Regions from separate parts of the Streptomyces sp. NPDC087300 genome, predicted to be linked through region 1. Evidence: riboswitches for the same ligand, from Rfam matches in the RefSeq annotation. Region 1 holds a riboswitch; each other region holds the start of a gene.

Region 1 (5,276 bases):
AGGGCCTGGCCCGTCTCCCACGCGAGGCGGGAGGGGACGGCCTTGGGGTCGACCGAGTAGAAGTTGCGCCCGGTCGGCAGGACGTTGACGAGGCCGCGCAGCGGGGAGCCGCTGGGGCCTGCGGGGACGAAGCCGCCGTTCAGGGCGTGCACCGCGTGGTCGAGCTCGTCGGTGGTCGCGGCGAGGCGCGGGACCACCTCGCGGGCTGCGAACTCCAGGATGGCGGCGACCTGTTCGCCCTGGTCGGTGGGGACGGCGGACAGGTCCCAGTCCGCGTCGTCCATCGCCTGGACCAGGGCGCGGGCCTTGTCCTCCGCCTCGTCGGCGCTCACGCGCGTGGCGGCCGACTCGTCCAGGCCGAGGGCTTCGCGCAGACCGGGCAGGGCCGTCGTGCCGCCCCAGATCTGGCGGGCGCGCAGCACCGCGAGGACGAGGTTGACGCGGTCGGCGCCCGCGGGCGCGCTGCCCAGGACGTGCAGTCCGTCGCGGATCTGCATGTCCTTGATCTCGCAGAGCCAGCCGTCGACGTGCAGCAGGAAGTCGTCGAAGCCGTCGTCCCCGGGGCGCTCCTCCAGACCGAGGTCGTGGTCGAGCTTCGCGGCCTGGATCAGCGTCCAGATCTGGGCGCGGATCGCGGGCAGCTTGGCCGGGTCCATGGAGCTGATCTGGGCGTACTCGTCCAGGAGTTGCTCCAGGCGCGCGATGTCGCCGTAGGAGTCGGCGCGGGCCATCGGCGGCACCAGGTGGTCGATGAGCGTGGCGTGCACGCGGCGCTTGGCCTGGGTGCCCTCGCCCGGGTCGTTGACCAGGAAGGGGTAGATAAGCGGCAGATCGCCGAGCGCGGCGTCGGGACCGCAGGCGGCCGACAGGCCCGCGTTCTTGCCCGGCAGCCACTCCAGGTTGCCGTGCTTGCCGAGGTGGATCATCGCGTCGGCGCCGAAACCGCCGTCCGTCGCGGACGCGGCGATCCAGCGGTACGCCGCCAAGTAGTGGTGCGAGGGCGGCAGATCGGGGTCGTGGTAGATCGCGATCGGGTTCTCGCCGAAGCCGCGCGGCGGCTGGATGAGGATCAGCAGGTTGCCGCGGCGCAGGGCGGCCAGCACGATGTCGCCCTCGGGGTCGCCGCCGTTGCCCACCCGGGACTTGTCGAGGAACATCTCGCCCGGCGGCGGACCCCAGTGCCGCTCGACCGACTCGCGCAGCTCGGCGGGGAGCGTCGCGTACCAGCGCTTGTAGTCGGCGGCCGGGATGCGGACCGGGTTGGCGGCCAGCTGCTCCTCGGTGAGCCACTCCTGGTCGTGCCCGCCCGCGTCGATCAGCGCGCGGATCAGCTCGTCGCCGTCGCCGGACACGAGACCGGGGATCTCTTCGGTGGCCCCGAAGTCGTAGCCCTCGCCGATGAGCCTGCGCAGCAGCGCGACGGCGGACGCGGGGGTGTCCAGACCCACCGCGTTGCCGATCCGGGAGTGCTTGGTCGGGTAGGCGGAGAGCACCAGGGCGAGGCGCTTGTCGGCGGCCGGGATGTGCTTCAGACGGGCGTGCCGTACGGCGATTCCGGCGACCCGGGCCGCGCGCTCGGCGTCGGCCACATAGGCCGGGAGCCCGTCCTCGTCGATCTCCTTGAACGAGAACGGCACGGTGATCAGGCGGCCGTCGAACTCCGGCACCGCGATCTGGCTCGCGGCGTCCAGCGGCGACACGCCCTCGTCGTTCTCCTCCCAGGCCGCGCGGGACCCGGTCAGGCAGAGCGCCTGGAGGATCGGCACGTCGAGGCCGGTGAGCGCGCCCGCGTCCCAGGACTCGTCGTCACCGCCCGCCGACGCCTCCGCGGGCTTGGTGCCGCCCGCGGCGAGCACGGTGGTCACGATGGTGTCGGCGGCGCGCAGCTCCTCGATGAGCTCCGGCTCGGGGGCGCGCAGCGAGGCCACGTACAGCGGCAGCGGGCGGGCGCCCGCGTCTTCGATGGCGCCGCACAGGGCGTCCACGAACGCGGTGTTGCCGCTCATGTGGTGGGCGCGGTAGTAGAGCACCGCGACGGTCGGGCCCTCGACGGCGCGGGCGGTGCGCTCGAGCGGGCCCCAGGAGGGGGCGGGCGCGGGCGGCTCGAAGCCGTGGCCCGTGAGCAGCACGGTGTCGGAGAGGAAGCGGGCCAGCTGCTCCAGGTTGGCTGGGCCGCCGTGCGCCAGGTAGGCGTGGGCCTCCGCGGCGATGCCGACCGGCACGGTGGAGGAGGCCATCAGCTGGGCGTCGGGGGCCTGTTCACCGGTGAGCACGACGACGGGCAGGCCGCTCGCGGTCAGCTGGTCGAGGCCGTCCTGCCAGGCGCGGACACCGCCGAGGAGGCGTACGACGACGAGGTCGGCGCCGTCCAGGAGCGCGGGAAGCTCGGCCAGGTCGAGGCGCGATGGGTTGGCGAACCGGTAGTCGACGGGACCCCCCGCAGCACGGGCGCTGAGCAGGTCGGTGTCGGAGGTCGACAGCAGCAGAAGCATGCGGGCGCAGGCCTTCCTCGGGGTGTCCGCGCCCCGGGTGGTCGTGTTGGACGGCAGGAGTTCCTGGCTCACCCCACGTCGGTGGGGCTCACAGTGGCGGGACCGCGCCGGATTCGCACCGGGCTTCCTCCATCGGGTCCTGGTGGACCCACGCCGTCGCTGGCGTCGACGGACCTGGCGGTCCGCCGCCTGCATAGTAAGTCCTGCCCAGGTCGCGGTGGGCGGCCACCTGCCAGGACGGCCGGTATCGGGAGGCGCCCCGCCGGATCCGCGTGGGTATGCTCGCCGCCATGCCGCCCACCCGAGCAACCTCCACACAACAGGGCGAATCCCTCATACGCGACCGGGGCGACGCCTGCCCCGGAGCCCTCCGCCTGCACCGCGCCGACGACGGCGGCCTGGCCCGACTCCGGCTGCCCGGCGGCCTCTTGACGTCCCGTCAGGTCGACGTCCTGGCCACCGCCGCCGAGCGGCTCGCGGACGGTCACCTCAGCATCACCTCACGCGGCAACGTCGAGCTGCGCGGCCTCGGCGAGACCTGCGGCGGCGCACTCTCGGCGCTCCTCTCGGACGCGGGCCTGCTCCCCTCCGAACGGCACGAGCGCGTCCGCAACGTGGTGGCGTCGCCGCTGGCCGGAATCGACGGACTCGGCCACGCCGACGTGCAGTTGTGGGCCCGTGAGCTGGACGGACTCCTCTGCGCCGAGGAGTGGACCGCGGAGCTCTCCGGCCGCTTCCTGTTCGCCGCCGACGACGGGCGCGGGGACGTGGCGGGGCTCGGCGCCGATGTGACCTTGATCGCAGAATCGGCGGGCACGGCGCTGCTTCGGCTCGGCGCCGCCACGTTCCGGGTGCCGGGCGCCGAGGCTCCCCGTGCCGCGCTGGCCGCGGCCGGGGCGTTCCGCACGGCCGCGCTGGCGGCGGGCAACGGCGCCTGGCGGGTGGCCGAGCTGCCGGCCGGGCGGGCCGTCGAGGTGGCGCGGGCGCTGGCGGACGCGGGCGTTCCTGCGACGGCGGCCGCGGCCCCGGCACCGGTCGCGGGGACGACGGTTCAGGGCCCGCCGCCTCCCGGCGTCCTCGGCGGTGCCGTGCTGGTCACGGCCCCGCTGGGACGGGTGAGCGCGGCCCAGCTGCGCGCGCTGCTGCCCGCGCCCGGCGACGAGGTACGGGTCACGCCCTGGCGCGGATTCGTCGTGCCCGGGTTCACCGACGAGGCCGCGCGGGAGCGCCTTCGGGTCCTCGCCGACGCCGGGTTCGTGACCGAGCCCGCGTCGCCCTGGCTCGGCGTCGGCGCCTGCACCGGGCGGCCCGGCTGCGCCAAGTCGCTCGCCGACGTCCGCGCGGACGCCGTGCCCGGCCGCGCCGGACTCCCCGTCCACTGGTCGGGCTGCGAGCGCCGGTGCGGGCATCCGCACGGCGACTGGGTGGACGTCCTCGCCACGGCGGACGGCCGCTACGAGGTGACCCTGCGCACCGGCGGCTCGGTCGTGCCCGTGGCGGGCGCCACCGTGACGGAGGCGGTCACCACCGCCCGTACGCCCCCGCACCCGACCTGACCACGCACATGACGACGCCCCACGACCACGACGACCACGACGGCCGGAACGGCCACGAGATGAGCGAGAGCACAGTGTTCGACTACGAGAAGGACGGCGCGGCGATCTACCGCGAGTCCTTTGCCACCATCCGCGCGGAGGCGGACCTCGCGGGCCTGCCCGCCGACGTCAGCCAGGTCGCGGTGCGGATGATCCACGCCTGCGGGATGGTCGACCTCGTGCGCGACCTCGCCTTCAGCCCCCGGGTGGTGGCCGACGCCCGCGCGGCGCTGCGCGGCGGCGCGCCGATCCTCTGCGACGCGAACATGGTCGCGAGCGGCGTCACGCGCAAGCGGCTGCCCGCGGACAACGAGGTCATCTGCACGCTCGCCGACCCGTCCGTGCCGGACCTCGCGGCGCGCCTCGGCACCACCCGCAGCGCCGCCGCGCTCGAACTCTGGCGCGACCGCCTGGAGGGCTCCGTCGTCGCCATCGGCAACGCGCCCACCGCGCTCTTCCGCCTCCTGGAGATGATCGAGGAGGGCGCCCCGCGCCCGGCCGCCGTGCTCGGCATCCCGGTCGGCTTCGTCGGCGCCGCCGAGTCCAAGGACGCGCTGGCCGGACACGCGTCGGGGATCGAGTACCTGGTCGTACGGGGACGGCGCGGCGGCAGCGCGATGGCCGCGGCGGCGATCAACGCGATTGCGAGCGAGGCGGAGTGAACACCGAAACCACCCAAGACGCCCTGCGGGGACGGCTCTACGGCGTCGGCCTCGGGCCCGGCGACCCGTCGCTGATGACGCTGCGCGCCGTCGAGGTCATCGCCGCCGCCGACGTGGTCGCCTACCACTCGGCACGGCACGGCCGCTCCATCGCCCGCTCGATCGCGGCCGCGCACATCCGCGCCGACCACATCGAGGAGGCGCTGGTCTACCCCGTCACCACGGAGGGCACGGACCACCCCGGCGGCTACCGGGGCGCGCTCGACGACTTCTACGAGGCGGCGGCGGCCCGGCTCGCCGCACACCTCGACGCGGGCCGCACGGTCGCCGTGCTCGCCGAGGGCGACCCGCTCTTCTACGGCTCCTACCAGCACATGCACAAGCGCCTGGCCGACCGCTACCCGACCGAGGTGATCCCCGGCGTGACCTCGGTCAGCGCGGCGGCCGCCCGGCTCGGTGAGCCCCTGGTGGAGGCCGAGGAGGTCCTCACGATCCTGCCGGGCACGCTCCCCGAGGAGGAACTCGCG
Region 2 (5,276 bases), on a different contig from region 1:
GTACGCGCCCTTGTGGTCGTTCTTCGCGATGACCTTGCCGAGCTTCTTCGCCACCGGCTTCGGCCAGTGCGTGAGCTCGCCGGCCGCGCCCTTCGCGGCCTTCGCCGTCTGCGCGGCGGAGCCCGCCGCGTTCGCCTCGGAGGTCGGCCAGAGCGCGCTGCCCGCGAGGACGGCGGCGGCGAGCGCCCCCAGAGCGCCGATGAGGGCGGGCTTGTTCTTTGCTCGTACTGCCATGTCTGCGGTGTCCTGCCGTTCCTGAGAGCGGTGTGCGGCCCCGTCCGGAGCGGCGCGCAATGCTATGGGGCGGCGCGGTCATTTCCCATGATCGAAGTCACCGTGCACGAGGGGCATGGAGCGGGTGAACACGGGTAGCCGCAGCGGGCGCCGGGAGCGCCGCGGTCCCGGTCGCGGAGGTCGTCGCCGGGGCCGTCGCCGAGTCCGTGTCAGTGGTCCCGCGCATACTGGGCGCATGGGCTCCCACGAGTTCGTCAGGGCCGTTCCCCGGCTCGACGGCATGGTCGTCTCGGCGGTCGGCTACCGCAGCGCCGGACAGCGTCCCGGGCTGCACCGGGGCCTGCCCTCGCCGTATCTGACCGTGATCTTCTCCCTCGAAGGCCCCATCGCCACCGGCAGCACACCCGGGCAGGCGACCGGCGGGGACGCGGTGCGCACCGACATCGTCCTGGGCGGCCTGCACCAGAGCCCGGCCTACGTGGTGCAGCCCGAGCACGAGGCGGGCATCCAGCTCGCCGTGCACCCCCTGGCCGCCCGCGCGCTGCTCGGTCTGCCCGCCGCCGGGCTCATGGGAGAGCTCGTCACCAGCGGCACGGACGTCCTCGGCGGCCGGGCCGCCGAGGTCCGCGAGCGGCTGTGTGCCCTCGACCGCTGGCCGGACCGCTTCGCCCTCCTCGCCGACTATCTGCGGCGGCGCGTGGCGGCCGCCGACCGGGCGGACCCGGTGCGCCCCGAGGTCGCCGAGGCCTGGGCGTGGCTGGCCAGGCACCGGGGCGCGGGCACGGTCGGCGGCCTGTCCCGGCACGTCGCGCTCAGCGAGCGCCGCCTCACCGCGGTGTTCCGCGCCGAGACCGGGCTGAGCCCCAAGCAGGCCGCGCGCCTGATGCGCTTCCAGCACGCGCGGACCGCGGTGGTCCGCTCCGTCACGGCGGGCGGGGGCCCCGACCTGGCCAGGATCGCGGCCGACACCGGCTACTACGACCATTCGCACCTGGTCCGCGACTTCCGGCAGTACACGGGGGCGAGCCCGACCCGCTGGCTGGCCGAAGAGTGCCGGAATATCCAAGCCGGGGCGCACGGTCCGGGCGAAGACTGAGGCCCATGAACACCACACCGGACACCACACCCGACACCACGACTGAAGCGGCCCCCGCCCCGACCGTCTGGGCGGGCCTCCAGGCAGAGGACGCCCCCGCCCTGATCGACTTCCTCGTCGGCACCGTCGGCTTCCTGCGCACCGCCGTCTACGAGGACGGCGACCGCGTCGCCCACGCCCAGCTCGACTGGCCCGAGGGCGGCGGCGTCATGCTCGGTTCGTACGACCCGTCGGCGCCCGAAGGCACCTGCGGAAAGCCCGGCACCTCCGGCGCCTACGTGGTCACGGACCGGGTCGACGAGCTGTACGCCACACTCACCGCGGCGGGCGTGCGGATCACCACGGAGATCGAGGACAAACCGTACGGAAGCCGGGAGTTCGGCATCCTCGACCCGGAGGGGAACCGCTGGTCGTTCGGGACCTACCGGGGCGAGCCGAGGCCCCGGCCGACGTCCTGAGCAGGCGTGATAACTTGCGCAAGCCAGTCAAACCCACACCTGGGCCAGGGAATCCGGTGCGAATCCGGAACTGACGCGCAGCGGTGAGGGGGACGGGCGGGGCCACGGCCACTGGGCGTCCACGGACGCCCGGGAAGGCGCCCCGCCCGGCCGATCCCCGAGTCCGAAGACCTGCTGGCGCCTCCGCCCGCGCACCGTGCGGCGGAGGGCGTGACGCAGGCCAGGCTCCGCGCATGAGCCGTGAGACTCAAGGGATCGTGTGTCCTCCACAGCCCGTACCCGTACCCGTATACGTATGTCCGCCGCTATACGTATGTCCGCCGCGCTCTGCGCCGGAGCGCTCGCGCTGACCGCGTGCGGGGGCGGCTCCGCGGAGAAGACCAGCAAGAGCGCGGGGGAGCAGGCGGCGGGCTATCCGGTCGCGGTCACCTCCTGCGGCAAGAAAGCCGAGGTCAAGGCGCCGCCGCAGCGGGCCGTCTCCCTCGACCAGGGCTCCACGGAGATCCTGCTCTCGCTCGGCCTCGCCGACCGCATGGCGGGCACCGGCACCTGGACCGACCCGGTCCTGAAGAACCTGGCGAAGGAGAACGCGAAGGTGGAGCGGCTCGCCGACCGCTACCCCTCCCTGGAGAAGGTCCTCGCCCAGGAGCCGGACTTCGTCAGCGCCTCCTTCCTGTACACGGTCGGCAAGGGCGGTGTCGCCGACCGCGCCAAGTTCACCGAGCTGGGCGTACCGGTCTACGTCTCGCCGACCGACTGCGCGGGCAAGGACAACGACGGCGGCGGCGACGGCAAGCGCGTCAAGACCCTCACCATGGACACCGTCTACGGCGAGATCCGCGACCTCGCGAAGGTGTTCGGCGTCGAGAAGCGCGGCGAGAAGCTGGTCGCGGGGCTCAAGGGCCGCGTCGCGAAGGCCACCGACGACATCGACGCGTCGGACGCGAAGCTCCTCTACTGGTTCGCCAACTCCGACGCCCCCTACATGGCGGGCTGCTGCGGCGCCCCCGGCATCATCACGCGCGAGCTCGGCGCGAAGAACGTCTTCGACGACACCCGCGAGGAATGGCCCCAGATCAACTGGGAGACCGTCGCCGACCGCGACCCCGACGTCCTCGTCATCGGCGACCTCACCCGCAAGTCGCAGTCGGCGGAGAGCGCCGCTGCGAAGATCAAGTTCCTGGAGTCGAACCCGGCGACCAAGAACCTGACCGCCGTGAAGAAGAAGCGCTACGTACTCCTCAGCGGCCAGGCCATGAACCCGACGGTCCGTACGGTCGACGGGATCGAGCAAGTGGCGGCGGGGCTGCGGAAGTTCGGCCTCGCGAAGTGACCCGGGGGACCTCGCCGGTGACGCCGGACGGGACGGCACCCGCGACGCCGGACGGGACGGCACCCGCGGAGGCGGACGCGGACATGGTCGAGGTCGCGGTCGCGTCCACCTCCGTGGGCGCCCCGGTGCGGCAGGCGCTGCTGTGGCTCGCCGGGGTCGCGGCCCTCGTCCTCTCCGTGGCGGTGGCCGTCACCATCGGGCCCGCGGACATCTCCGTGCCCGACGTGTGGTCGGCCCTCGCCGCGCACCTCGGCGGGGGAGAGGCGCGGCTCACCCCGATCAGGGACGGCATCGTCTGGAACCTGCGGATGCCGCGCACCCTGCTCGCCGCGGTCTGCGGCGCCGGACTCGCGGTCTGCGGCGCGGTCATGCAGTCCCTGCTCCGCAACCCCCTCGCCGACCCGTTCGTGCTCGGGGTCTCCTCCGGCGCGTCCACCGGAGCGGTCGCGGTCGTCGTGCTCGGCGTGGGCGGGGGAGTCCTTTCGGTCTCGGCCGGTGCCTTCATCGGGGCGCTCTGTTCGTTCGCCCTGGTCCTGATCCTGAGTCACACGCTGGGCGGCACGACGGACCGCGTGGTCCTCTCCGGCGTCGCGGCGATGCAGCTGTTCTCCGCGCTGACCTCCTTCTTCGTCCTCACCGCCGCGGACGCGGAGACCACCCGCGGCGTGCTGTTCTGGCTGCTCGGCTCGCTCAGCGGGGTCGGCTGGACGGACGTGTGGCTGTGCGCGGCGGTGCTCGCGGCGGCGCTGTTCATCTGCCTCTCGCACGCCCGCACCCTGGACGCCTTCGCCTTCGGCCAGGAGGCGGCGGCCGCGCTCGGCGTCCGCGTCGCCCGCACCCGCCTGGTCCTGCTCTGCACGACGGCGCTCCTGACCGCGGTGCTGGTGAGCTCCGCGGGCGCCATCGGCTTCGTCGGCCTGGTCCTGCCGCACGCGGCCCGCGCGCTCGTCGGCTCGGGCCACGCCCGCCTCCTCCCGGTCACGGCGCTGGCCGGCGCGGTCTTCCTCGTCTGGGTGGACACCCTGGCCCGCACGGTCCTGGATCCGCAGGAGGTCCCGGTGGGCGTGGTGACGTCGCTGATCGGCGTACCGGCGTTCGTGGTCGTGCTGTACCGGACGAGGAGGGTGACGTGACGTACGCGTACGAGGGGGCGGCGGGTCTGCGCGCCGAGCGCGTGTCCCGGGAGGCGGGCGGGCGCCTGGTCGTCGACGGCGTGAGCCTCGCCCCGCCGACCGGCGCCACGGTGGGCCTCCTCGGCCCGAACGGCTCCGGCAAGTCCACGCTCCTGCGCATCCTGGCGGGCGTCCTCGCCCCGGCCTCCGGAGTGGTCACCCTGGACGGCCGTGCGCTGGCCGACACGGGCCGCCGCGCCGTGGCGCGCAGGATCGCCGTGGTCGAGCAACACACCGACACACAGGTCGAGTTGACGGTCGCGGACGTCGTACGCCTGGGACGCATCCCGCACCGCCGCGCCTGGTCGGCGCCGACGGCCGGAGACGAACGCGCCGTCCGCGACGCCCTGACCCGCACGGGCCTGGCCTCCCGCGCGGCCCAGTCCTGGCACACCCTGTCCGGCGGCGAACGCCAGCGCGTCCAGATAGCCCGCGCACTCGCCCAGGAACCCCGCGAACTCCTCCTGGACGAACCCACCAACCACCTGGACATCCAGCACCAGCTCGACCTGCTCTCACTGGTCGCCGACCTCCCCGTCACCAGCGTCATCGCGCTGCACGACCTCAACCTGGCGTCGATGTTCTGCGACCGGCTCCTGATCCTGAGGGAGGGCAGGGCATACGCGACGGGCACGCCCGCAGAGGTGATCACGGAGGAGCTGATCGCGGAGGTGTACGGGGTGCGGGCGGTGGTGACGCCGGGGAGTGCGGAGGGGGATGAGCGGCCTTCGGTGAGGTTCTTGCGGGGGTGAGGCGGGAGGGGGGCTTCCGGGGTGGGCGCCTTGCGGGCCGGGTGCCTTGTGGGTCGCGCCCCCCGTTGCGGGGTGGGCGCCTTGCGGGCCACGCCCGTTCCGAACCAGGCGCCTTCCGAACCACGCCCCTGCCCGACCAGGCCAACCGCACGCGGTTGGCCCTTCACTCGCCGCGCCGCGCCTTCTAAGTTCACGTCATGCCAGTCATTGCCCACGTGAGCGACATCCACA
Region 3 (5,276 bases), on a different contig from region 1:
GGGCGGCGCGCTCTTCGTCTCTTCGCTCACGTCATGGGGAACCATGCGGTCATCGTATCGATTCCCGGTCCGGATCCCGGAATGTGATCTCAGCTAGTGGACGGAATCCGTTCAGGATGCGGGCGGCGGCAGATAGACGACGGTCGGGGCGCCGGTCACCGGATGGGTGCTGACCTCGGCCGTCACTCCGTACACGGTGGCCAGCAGCTCGGCCGTGAGCACCTCCTCGGGCGGCCCGGACACGACGAGCCGGCCGCCGTTCAGGACGTAGAGGCGGTCGCAGTAGTAGGCGGCGAGGTTCAGGTCGTGCAGGGCGAGCAGGTTGGTGGTGCCCAACTCCCTGACCAGCGACAGGATTTCGAGCTGGTAGCGGATGTCCAGGTGGTTGGTGGGCTCGTCGAGCACGACCAGGGTGGGGCGCTGCACCAGGGCGCGGGCCATCAGCGCGCGCTGGCGTTCGCCGCCGGAGAGCGAGGGGAAGGAGCGGTGGGAAAGCGCCGCGACGCCGACCCGGTCGAGGGCGGCCCGCACCAGTTCCTCGTCGGCGGCGGTGTCCGCCTCCCAGAAGCGCTTGTGCGGGGAACGGCCCATGGCGACCACCTGCTGGACGGTCAGCTCGAAGGCGGCCTGCCCGTCCTGCGGCACGGTGGCCAGGCGCCTGGCGCGCGCCTTCGCGGGCATCGCGCCCAGGTCGTCGCCGTCGAGCAGGGCGCGGCCGCGCGAGGCGCGCAGGGTGCCGTACACGCAGCGAAGCAGCGTCGTCTTGCCGCTGCCGTTGGGGCCGACGACGCCGACGGTCTCGCCGGGCGCCGCGGTGAGGTCGACGCCGTCCACCAGGAGCTTGCCGTCGATCTCGTACGAGAGTCCCTCGGTGCGCAGCGCTCCGGCGGGCGCGGGGGTCTCGGGGATCTCGGGGGTCTCCAGGGTCATGCCGGGACTCCTTCGGTGCGCCGCCGCAGCAGCCAGAGGAAGAACGGGCCGCCGGTCAGCGCGGTGAGCACGCCGACGGGGATGTCCTGCGGGGCGGCGATCGTGCGCGCTGCCAGGTCGGCGGCGACGAGGAACACCGCGCCCATCAGGGCCACCACGGGGAGCAGCGGGCGGTGCGCGGCGCCGACCAGCATGCGGGCGGCGTGCGGCACCATCAGGCCGACGAACCCGATGGCCCCGCTGTAGGCGACCAGGACGCCGGTCAGGAGCGAGGCGAGGACGAAGACCGCGGCGCGGAAGCGCGCGGTGTCCAGGCCGAGGACGGTGGCGCCCTCCTCTCCGACGAGCAGCAGGTCCAGGGGGCGGGCGAGCGCCATCAGCAGGGCCGTGCCCGCGACCAGGGCGCAGCAGGGCAGGGCGAGCATGTCCCAGCGGGCGCTGCCGAGGCCGCCGAGCGTCCAGTACAGGACTTCCTTGAGGTGGTCCGCGCTGTCCGCGGTGACCAGGATGAGGCTGGTCAGGGCGGTCAGGATGTACGAGACGGCGACACCGGCGAGGATCAGACGGCCGGTCGCGAAGCTGCCGCCGCTCCTGGCCAGGGAGTAGACGAGGACCAGCGAGACCAGGGCGCCCGCGAAGGCGGCCGCCGGGATGGTGACGGTGGTCGCGAGGGCCGAGCCGACGCCGAAGGTGCCGCCGAGCACGATGGCGCCGACCGCGCCGACGGAGGCGCCCGAGGAGACGCCGAGCAGGAACGGGTCGGCGAGGGGGTTGCGGACGAGGGCCTGGAGGACGGTGCCGATGACCGCGAGTCCGGCGCCGACGGCTGCGCCGAGCAGGACCCTGGGGAGTCTCACGTCCAGCACGATGGTTCTGAACGGGGAGGGGTCGGCGCGGCCCGTGAGGATCTCCACGACGGTCCCTGGCGGGACGCGGACGGAGCCCAGGGCTAGGCCCGCGATGACCGCTGCCGCTAGGGCTGCGGTGAGTGCCGTCAGGATCAGTAGGCGCTGTCCCCGTGACCTGCGCCCATCGCCCTTCGGGCTCGTCCTCAAACGCCGGACGGGCTGAAGATCCCGCCCCTCGGGCTGAGGATCCCGTCCCTCGGGCCGAGTCCTCCGCGGCCGAGTCTGCTCGGAGTTCACAGCTGCGCCGCCAGCTTCTTCACCGCCTCGGGTGCTCGTACGCCCGTGACCATGTCCGACAGCGGCAGTACCGCGAAGCTCTTGTTCCTGATGGCGGGGACGTCGGCGAGGGCCGGGTCGTCGAGGAGGCGCTTCTTCTTCTGGGCGACCGTCGTGGCGCCGTAGTCGAGGATCACGATGGTCTCGGGGTGGCGGTCCACGACCGTCTCCCAGGAGGCGTCGGCGAAGGACTTGTCGACGTCGGCGAGGACGTTGCGGCCGCCCGCGCGCTTGATGATGTCGTTGCCGATGCCGCGGCCGCCGACCGTGAACGCCGTCTTGTCGCCGCTGTCGTAGACGAAGACGGACCGGGCCTTCTTGCCCTTCAGCTCCTTCGCCGTGGCGGCCAGTTCGCGCTCGGCGCCGCCGACCCACTTGTCCGCGCGCCCCCGCACCCCGAAGGTGGCGCCGACCTCGCGGACCTCGCGGAAGACGTCGTCCATGGTGACGGGGCGCTTCGCGCAGCCCTCGATGTTCAGGCGGCTCTCGATGCCCGACTTGGCGAGCGCGGGGCGGCCGCGGCCGTCGCCCGCGAGGAAGGCGCTCGCGTAACCGCCGTACACGAAGTCGGGGTTGGCGGCGAGCAGCTTCTCGTAGGAGGGGTACTCCTTGGCCACGACGGGGACCGACTTGTAGGCCTTGGCGTACTTCGGCAGGACCTTGTCGTCGAGGTAGGCGGTGCCCGCCATCCGGTCCTGGAGGCCGAGTTCCAGCATCACCTCGGTGGCGTGCTGGTTCATGGTGACGGCGCGCTCCGGCGGTGCGTCGTAGGTCGTCTTCACACCGCAGTTGGTGACGGTGTACGGGAATCCGGCGGCCTTGGCGGCGGGCGCGGAGTCACCGTCGGAGTCCGAGGCGGAGCACGCGGCGAGCGGGACGAGCAGGGCCGCGGCGGCCAGGGCGCGTATCGGGCGGGACATGGGGGTGCTGCCTCCTCCAGGGGATTTCCGCGTCCCCTGCGTTGCGTGGAGCAAGGCGGCAGGTCAGTTCCTGACTCCCCCGCCCCCGGTGGGGGTGGGGTCACAGTGGCGGGACCGCGCCGGATTCGCACCGGCTTCCTGGCTCCTGCCGCCTCGAGGTCGTGGAGGTCAGTATGCCTCTACGACCTGCACCTCTTCCTCGGTGACCGTGCCCTCGACGATCCGGTACGAGCGGAACTGGAAGGGACCGGCGTCGTCGGTGTCCGCCGTGGAGACCAGGACGTAGTGCGCGCCGGGCTCGTTGGCGTAGGTGATGTCGGTGCGCGAGGGGTAGGCCTCGGTCGCGGTGTGCGAGTGGTAGACGATCACCGGCTCCTCGTCGCGGTCGTCCATCTCGCGGTAGAGCTTGAGCAGGTCACCCGAGTCGAACTCGTAGAACGTGGGCGAGCGCGCGGCGTTCAGCATGGGGATGAACCGCTCGGGCCTGCCGGTGCCCGCCGGGCCCGCGACCACGCCGCACGCCTCGTCGGGGTGGTCCTGGCGCGCGTGCGCGACGATCTGGTCGTGGAGGGCCTGGGTGATGGTCAGCATGGCAGCCAGGATAAGCAGAGGGGCTCCCGCGTACCGAAGTGTGGTACGCGGGAGCCCGCATGCTGGACAGGGCCTGGGGAGGCCCGGCTGTCAGTCCTTGTCGATGCCCTTGGCCGGGGCCTCGTCGGCGGGGGCGGCGCCGGAGGCACCGACCTTCTGCCGGTTGAAGGCGGCGGCCTCCGGGTTGCGGCTCTTGAGGACCAGGTAGCAGACCGTGAGGATCGCGGCCCAGACCGGCGCGGCGTACAGCGAGATCCGCGCGTCCTTGTCGACGCCCATCATCACGATGACCATGCCGATGAAGGCGAGCGCGAACCAGCTGGTGAACGGGGCTCCCGGGGCGCGGAAGGTGGACTGCGGCAGCTCGCCGCGGTCGGCCTTGCGGCGGTAGCGGATCTGGCAGCACAGGATCATGATCCAGGCCCACATGCCGGAGATGGTCGCGAAGGAGACGACGTAGTTGAACGCCTCGCCCGGCCACTGGTAGTTGATCCAGACGCCGACCAGCATGAAGGCGGCGGAGACCGTGGTGCCGATCAGCGGCAGGCCGTTCTTCGTGAGCCTGGTGAAGAACTTGGGGCCCTGGCCGTTCATCGCCAGGTCGCGCAGCATGCGGCCCGTCGAGTACATGCCGGAGTTGCAGGAGGACAGCGCGGCGGTGAGCACCACGAAGTTCACGATGGCCGCGCCGACGCCGAGGCCCATCTCCTCGAAGGCCTTCACGAACGGGGAGACGCCCGGCTGGAAGGACGTCCACGGCACGACCGAGAGGATCATGATGAGGGCGCCGACGTAGAAGACGGCGATGCGCCACGGCACGGTGTTGATGGCCTTGGGCAGGACGGTCTTCGGGTCCTTGGACTCGCCCGCGGTGACGCCGACGAGCTCGACGGCGAGGAAGGCGAACATCACGATCTGCAGGGTCATCAGCGTGGAGCCGATGCCGTTGGGGAAGAAGCCGCCGTCGTCCCACAGGTGGGTCACGGAGGCGGTGTCACCGGCGTCGGAGAAGCCGATGGTGAGAATGCCGAGACAGATCAGGATCATGCCGATGATCGCGGTGACCTTGACCATCGAGAACCAGAACTCCAGCTCACCGAAGAGCTTCACGGAGATCAGGTTCGCGCCGTACAGAATGACCGTGAAGACCAGCGCGTACGCCCATTGCGGGAATGAGTCGTGTGTCCAGTACTGCATGTACTGGGCGGCCGCGGTGACTTCGGTGATGCCGGTGACGACCCAGAAGAGCCAGTACGTCCAGCCGGTCACGAATCCGAAGAACGGGCCCATGAATTCGCGCGCGTACTCCGAGAAGGAGCCGGACACGGGCCGGTACATGAGGAGCTCGCCGAGCGCCCGCATGATGAAGAAGATGACGAGGCCCGCGATCGCGTACGCAAGGATGAGGCTGGGCCCGGCCTTGTGAATGGCCTTGCCCGCGCCGAGGAACAGGCCGGTGCCGATGGCACCGCCGATCGCGATCATCTGGATCTGCCGGGCTCCGAGCCCGCGCTGATAACCCTCGCCCTCGCCGGACTGACCGGCGGCGGTCCGCCCGGCCTCATTGCCGTCGTGATGCTCTTCGACCTGCACTGAGGTCATGGTGACGCCTTTCTCCATGCTGATCCGCGCCCGCACATCTGCGTTGTGG
Region 4 (5,276 bases), on a different contig from region 1:
CACGTCACCGACTGGCGCGGCGTCTTCGTCGCCCTCGCCGTCCTCGGGCTGCTCCTCGTCCTCCTGGTCGCCCGCGGCCTGCCCGAGACCCTGGCGCCCGCGGCACGCCGCCGTCGAGGGCTCGGCCTCGCCGAGATGGGCGCGCTCACCAGGGACCGCGTGTTCCTGGGCTGTCTGCTCGCCGCGGGCGGGGCGTTCGCCGCGTTCTTCGCCTACCTCGCCGCATCGCCGTTCGTCCTCCAGGAGCTCTACGGGGCATCGCCGCGGACGTACGCCCTGCTGTTCGGCCTCAACGCCGTGGGCATGGTCGGCGTCGGCCAGCTCAACGGCCGGGTCCTGGTCCGCAGGTTCCCCGTGCACGCCGTCGTCACCGCCGGGCTCGCACTGCTGGTCATCGCCGGTGCGAGTTTGCTGGCGCTGGGCGCGGGCTGGTTCGGCGACACCGGTCTCGTGCCGGTCTGCGCGGTCCTGTTCGTCTCCGTCGCCGGCCTCGGACTGCTCATCGGCAACGCCAACGCGCTCGCCATGAACCGCACCGCGCACGCGGCGGGCGCGGCGTCGGCCCTCCTCGGCGCGTCCTCGTTCCTCGTCGGCGCCCTGGTGTCGCCGCTCGCGGGGGTCGCCTCCGGCGCGGTTCCCCTGGCGGTCATCCAGACGGTCGCCTCGGCCGCCGCTCTCGTCGGCTTCGTGATGCTGGCCCGTGGTCGTCCGGCGGCGGGGGACAAGAGGGCCGACTGACGTACGAGGCCGGGCGGGGCCCGCTCCGCCGGTGTGGCGGTCGGCCGGGGCGGGCGATTCCGCTCCTGACGGGCCGAGGCCGTCAGGCCACCCGCGCCGCGATGGTCCGAGCGCAGGTCAGGGACTCGGTGCGGGTCGTGTCCACCTCCAGGTCGTAGGCCACGCCCTCGTGCGCGAGCCGCGCCTGCGACGCGGCCATCCCCTTGGTGCGGTCGCCCCGCGCGACCTCACGGGCCGCGGCGACCTCGCTGTCGCACCGGACGCCCACCCACAGGACGTCGGTGTCACCGACGGCGTCGCGCCACCGCTGCTGGCTCGCCGCGCCGCTCAGGAAGACGTCGTCGACGATGATCCGCGCACCGGACCCGGCCATCGCCACGAGCCCCGCCATCCAGGCCGCCTCCAGCGCACGGAAGTCGGTCCCGACGCTCACCCCGCCGTCCGCGCCGAACTCGATGCCGTCCTCCGACGCCTGTGTCTTCGCGGGCAGCGCCTCGATGAGCGAGTCGATACCGAAGGCCAGCCACGGATCGGGGAGCACGTCCTGCAGGCAGCGCACGATCCCGGTCTTCCCCGAGCTGGAACCGCCGTTGAGGATGATCATCTGAGTCGTCACCGCGCCACAGTAGGGCGGTGACCGGCCGGGGCGAAGAGATTTTCGTCGTGCCGCACCTGCCAGACTTCGGCCCATGACCACAGAACGACGCCAGATCCTCGTCATAGGCATCGGTGCGGGCGACCCCGACCAGCTGACCCTGGGCGCGGTGAAGGCCATCCGCAGGACCGACGTCTTCTTCATCGTCGGCAAGGGGCAGGACAAGTCCTCGCTGACCGACCTGCGGCACAGCATGCTTCAGGAGCACGGGCAGCAGCCCTACCGGGTGGTGGAGGTGACGGACCCGAGCAGGGACCGGCGCCCCATGGACCGCTCCGACTACACCTCCGCCGTCCAGGACTGGCGGACCCGTCGCGCGGACCTCTTCGAGCGGCTGATGCGCGAGGAGATGAGCGCGGGGGAGACCGGCGCCTTCCTCGTATGGGGCGACCCCTCGCTGTACGACAGCACGCTCGGGATCCTCAACGACATCGAGGCGCGCGGCTCGGTGTCCGCGAGCGTCGAGGTCGTGCCCGGGATCACCAGCGTCTCGACGCTCGCCGCCCGGCACCGCATCCCGCTGAATCAGGTGGGCCGACCGCTGCACATCACCCCCGCCCGCCGCCTCTCCGACGTGGGCCAGAACGACGACGGGGACATCGTCGTCATGCTCGACGCGCACGAGTCGTTCACCCAGGTCGAGGGGGACGACGTGTGGATCTACTGGGGCGCCTACCTCGGCACGCCCGACGAACTGCTCGTCGCGGGCCGGCTCGCGGAAGTGGCGGACCGCATCCGGCGGTTGCGGTCCGAGGCGCGGGCCAGGCACGGCTGGATCATGGACACGTATCTGCTGCGCATCGTGGCGCCGACGGACGCCTGAGCGGGTCACGCGAGGACCAAAGTCATTCCCACGCCGGACCAACGTCACCCAACATCTTCGGTCGGCATGTCGGACATAACACTAGATGTAGTGTGACGGACGTCGGTTCGGCGACAGCGGCGCTTCAGCGTCCGCGGCCGGGACAACAGGGAATCCGGTGCGAATCCGGAGCTGCCCCGCAACGGTATGGGCCCTCTCGGGGGCCCGAGCCCGATACCTGCCGACGGCCGCCGCGCGGACCGCGCGGCGGCCCCGCACACATTCCGGACGCCTCGTGGGAGGGCTGACGTGACGCAGATCGACGCCGTGGACTCGGTGACCGAGTACCTGGACCGCAGTGACTGGCGGGTCAACGCCAACGCCAATCAGGGCTATTCGCTCGGTGGACTCATCCTGAACACGGCCGGCAAGGTCGTCGCCAACTACTGGCTCGACCAGGTCTACCCGGACGCCGTGGGCCGCGCCCACCGCGAGGGCGACCTCCACATACACGACCTGGACATGCTCTCCGGCTACTGCGCGGGCTGGTCCCTGCGCACGCTCCTCGCCGAGGGCTTCAACGGGGTGCCGGGGCAGATCGACTCCGCCCCGCCGCGCCACTTCTCCTCCGCCGTCGGACAGATCGTCAACTTCCTCGGCACGCTGCAGAACGAATGGGCCGGGGCGCAGGCGTTCAGCTCCTTCGACACCTACATGGCGCCGTTCGTCCGCGTCGACTCCATGACGTACGAGCAGGTCCACCAGTGCATGCAGGAGATGGTGCACAACCTCAACGTGCCGTCGCGCTGGGGCACCCAGACGCCGTTCACCAACCTCACCTTCGACTGGACCTGCCCCGAGGACCTGCGCGAGCAGGTGCCGGTGATCGGCGGCGTGGAGGCGGACTTCGGCTACGGCGAGCTCCAGCACGAGATGGACCTGATCAACCGCGCGTACATCGACGTCATGACGGCGGGCGACGCCACGGGGCGGGTCTTCACCTTCCCGATCCCGACCTACAACATCACCGACGACTTCCCCTGGGAGAGCGACAACGCCCGGCGGCTCTTCGAGATGACCGCGAAGTACGGGCTCCCGTACTTCCAGAACTTCATCAACTCCGGCCTGAACCCCGGCATGATCCGCTCCATGTGCTGCCGCCTCCAACTGGACCTCACCGAACTGCTCAAGCGCGGCAACGGATTGTTCGGCAGCGCGGAGCAGACCGGGTCCCTCGGCGTCGTCACGGTCAACTGCGCGCGCCTGGGCCACCTGCACGCGGGCGACGAACAGGGCCTGTACGACGCGCTCGACCGGCTGCTCGGCCTCGCCCGCGACAGCCTGGAGATCAAGCGCGTCACCGTGCAGGACCTGATCGACGGCGGACTCTTCCCGCACACCAAGCGCTACCTGGGTACCCTGCGCAACCACTTCTCCACCATCGGCGTGAACGGCGTCAACGAGATGATCCGCAACTTCACGCACGACGCCCACGACATCACCACGCCCGAGGGGCACGCGCTCGCCGTCCGCCTCCTCGACCACGTCCGGGCGCGCATGGTCGAGTTCCAGGAGCGGACCGGCCACCTGTACAACCTGGAGGCCACCCCCGCCGAAGGCACCACCTACCGCTTCGCGAAGGAGGACCACCGACGCTTCCCCGACATCCTCCAGGCGGGCACCGACACCAACCCGTACTACACGAACTCCTCACAGCTGCCGGTCGGTTGGACCGACGACCCCTTCGAGGCGCTGGAGCGGCAGGACGAACTCCAGACCAAGTACACCGGCGGCACCGTCCTCCACCTGTACATGTCCGAGCGCGTCTCGACCGCCGAGGCGTGCCGCACCCTCGTGCGCCGCTCTCTGGAGCGGTTCTCGCTGCCCTATCTGACGGTGACGCCCACCTTCTCCATCTGCCCCGAGCACGGCTACCTCGCCGGTGAGCGCGCCAACTGCCCGTCCTGCGGCGGCGACTGCGAGGTCTGGACCCGCGTCATGGGCTACCACCGCCCGGTCTCCTCCTTCAACATCGGCAAGAAGGGCGAGCACGCCGAGCGCACCCACTTCCAGGAGCGCACGGTGGTCCCGGCGTGATCCGCGTCGGCGGCTGGGCCCGGCTCTCCACCTGCGACTGGCCGGGCAAGCTGGTCACCACCGTCTTCTGCCAGGGCTGCCCGTGGCGGTGCGGCTACTGCCACAACCCGGAGCTGCTCGACGCGCGGGCGCGCCCGCCCTTCGAGGTCCCGTGGCCGACGGTGACCGCCCATCTGGGCCGCCGCCGCAGCCTGTTGGACGGGATCGTCTTCTCGGGCGGGGAGCCGCTGCTGCAACCGGGCCTGGCCGACGCGGCACGGCAGGCGCGCGAGCTCGGCCACGCGGTGGGGCTGCACACCGGCGGCGCCTACCCGCGCCGGTTCGGCGCGCTGCTCGCCGAAGGGCTCGTCGACTGGGTCGGCTTCGACGCCAAGGCGCACCCGGACGCGTACGACAGGGTCACCGGCGTCCGCAACAGCGCGACACCCGCCGAGCGCAGCCTGCGCCTGCTGCTCGACTCGGGCGTCCCCCACCAGATCCGCACCACCGTGGACCCCGCGCTCCTCGACGAGGGGGACGTGACCGCGCTGCGGGACTGGCTGGCCGGTTACGGGGTCACGAAGCACGTGCGGCAGGAGGTCCGGCACGGCCCCGTCGGCCTCAGCGCCTGACCCGAAGCGGGATCCAGGGGCGGGCGCGGAGCACCACTCCCAGCACACGGTCCATGGGGAAGTAGCCCAACTGCCGTGAATCGACGCTGTGATGGGGGTTGTCTCCGAGCAGGAGGAGACGGCCCGGCGGCACGGGGCCGGTGCGGGGGAGTGGTGGGCCGGTCGGGTCTCCCGGGACGGCGCCCACGCGTTTGATCATCCACTGGCGGTCGGCCACCGCGGCGGCCCGCGCGTCCGGGTCCAGCGGCGGCCCAGGCCAGCGGTGGCCCGCGCCAGGCCGCTCCACGACGATGACCCGGCCTGCGGCGAGGGCCCGGACGTGCGGGCGCAGCACCAGGACGCGGTCGCCGTCGTGGTAGGCGGGCTCCATGCT

The links. Region 1 has a riboswitch for cobalamin ahead of cobN (cobaltochelatase subunit CobN). Riboswitches for the same ligand answer to the same signal wherever they lie in the genome.
Region 2: linked by a shared signal. The riboswitch ahead of ACIO9J_RS19375 (ABC transporter substrate-binding protein) and the one ahead of cobN (cobaltochelatase subunit CobN) in region 1 are both predicted to bind cobalamin.
Region 3: linked by a shared signal. The riboswitch ahead of ACIO9J_RS36270 (ABC transporter substrate-binding protein) and the one ahead of cobN (cobaltochelatase subunit CobN) in region 1 are both predicted to bind cobalamin.
Region 4: linked by a shared signal. The riboswitch ahead of ACIO9J_RS23895 (ribonucleoside triphosphate reductase) and the one ahead of cobN (cobaltochelatase subunit CobN) in region 1 are both predicted to bind cobalamin.

What each region holds. Positions count from the first base shown of each region.
Region 1 covers NZ_JBIUYI010000010.1:298,704-303,979, forward strand. Annotated here, with positions in the region: gene cobN (cobaltochelatase subunit CobN) at 1-2,492, opposite strand, end outside; cobalamin riboswitch at 2,527-2,665, opposite strand; gene ACIO9J_RS35760 (cobalamin biosynthesis protein CobG) at 2,771-4,048, shown strand; gene ACIO9J_RS35765 (precorrin-8X methylmutase) at 4,123-4,749, shown strand; gene ACIO9J_RS35770 (precorrin-2 C(20)-methyltransferase) at 4,773-5,276, shown strand, end outside.
Region 2 covers NZ_JBIUYI010000004.1:804,959-810,234, forward strand. Annotated here, with positions in the region: gene ACIO9J_RS19360 (haloacid dehalogenase-like hydrolase) at 1-234, opposite strand, end outside; gene ACIO9J_RS19365 (helix-turn-helix domain-containing protein) at 470-1,330, shown strand; gene ACIO9J_RS19370 (VOC family protein) at 1,336-1,788, shown strand; cobalamin riboswitch at 1,796-1,982, shown strand; gene ACIO9J_RS19375 (ABC transporter substrate-binding protein) at 2,084-3,121, shown strand; gene ACIO9J_RS19380 (FecCD family ABC transporter permease) at 3,205-4,254, shown strand; gene ACIO9J_RS19385 (ABC transporter ATP-binding protein) at 4,251-5,045, shown strand; gene ACIO9J_RS19390 (phosphodiesterase) at 5,243-5,276, shown strand, end outside.
Region 3 covers NZ_JBIUYI010000011.1:84,050-89,325, reverse strand. Annotated here, with positions in the region: gene ACIO9J_RS36285 (putative leader peptide) at 1-45, opposite strand, end outside; gene ACIO9J_RS36280 (ABC transporter ATP-binding protein) at 112-930, opposite strand; gene ACIO9J_RS36275 (FecCD family ABC transporter permease) at 927-1,934, opposite strand; gene ACIO9J_RS36270 (ABC transporter substrate-binding protein) at 2,072-3,034, opposite strand; cobalamin riboswitch at 3,078-3,239, opposite strand; gene ACIO9J_RS36265 (Mov34/MPN/PAD-1 family protein) at 3,203-3,625, opposite strand; gene ACIO9J_RS36260 (amino acid permease) at 3,716-5,227, opposite strand.
Region 4 covers NZ_JBIUYI010000005.1:799,201-804,476, forward strand. Annotated here, with positions in the region: gene ACIO9J_RS23880 (Bcr/CflA family efflux MFS transporter) at 1-738, shown strand, start outside; gene cpt (chloramphenicol phosphotransferase CPT) at 821-1,342, opposite strand; gene cobF (precorrin-6A synthase (deacetylating)) at 1,428-2,216, shown strand; cobalamin riboswitch at 2,303-2,456, shown strand; gene ACIO9J_RS23895 (ribonucleoside triphosphate reductase) at 2,505-4,292, shown strand; gene ACIO9J_RS23900 (anaerobic ribonucleoside-triphosphate reductase activating protein) at 4,289-4,903, shown strand; gene ACIO9J_RS23905 (S26 family signal peptidase) at 4,893-5,276, opposite strand, start outside.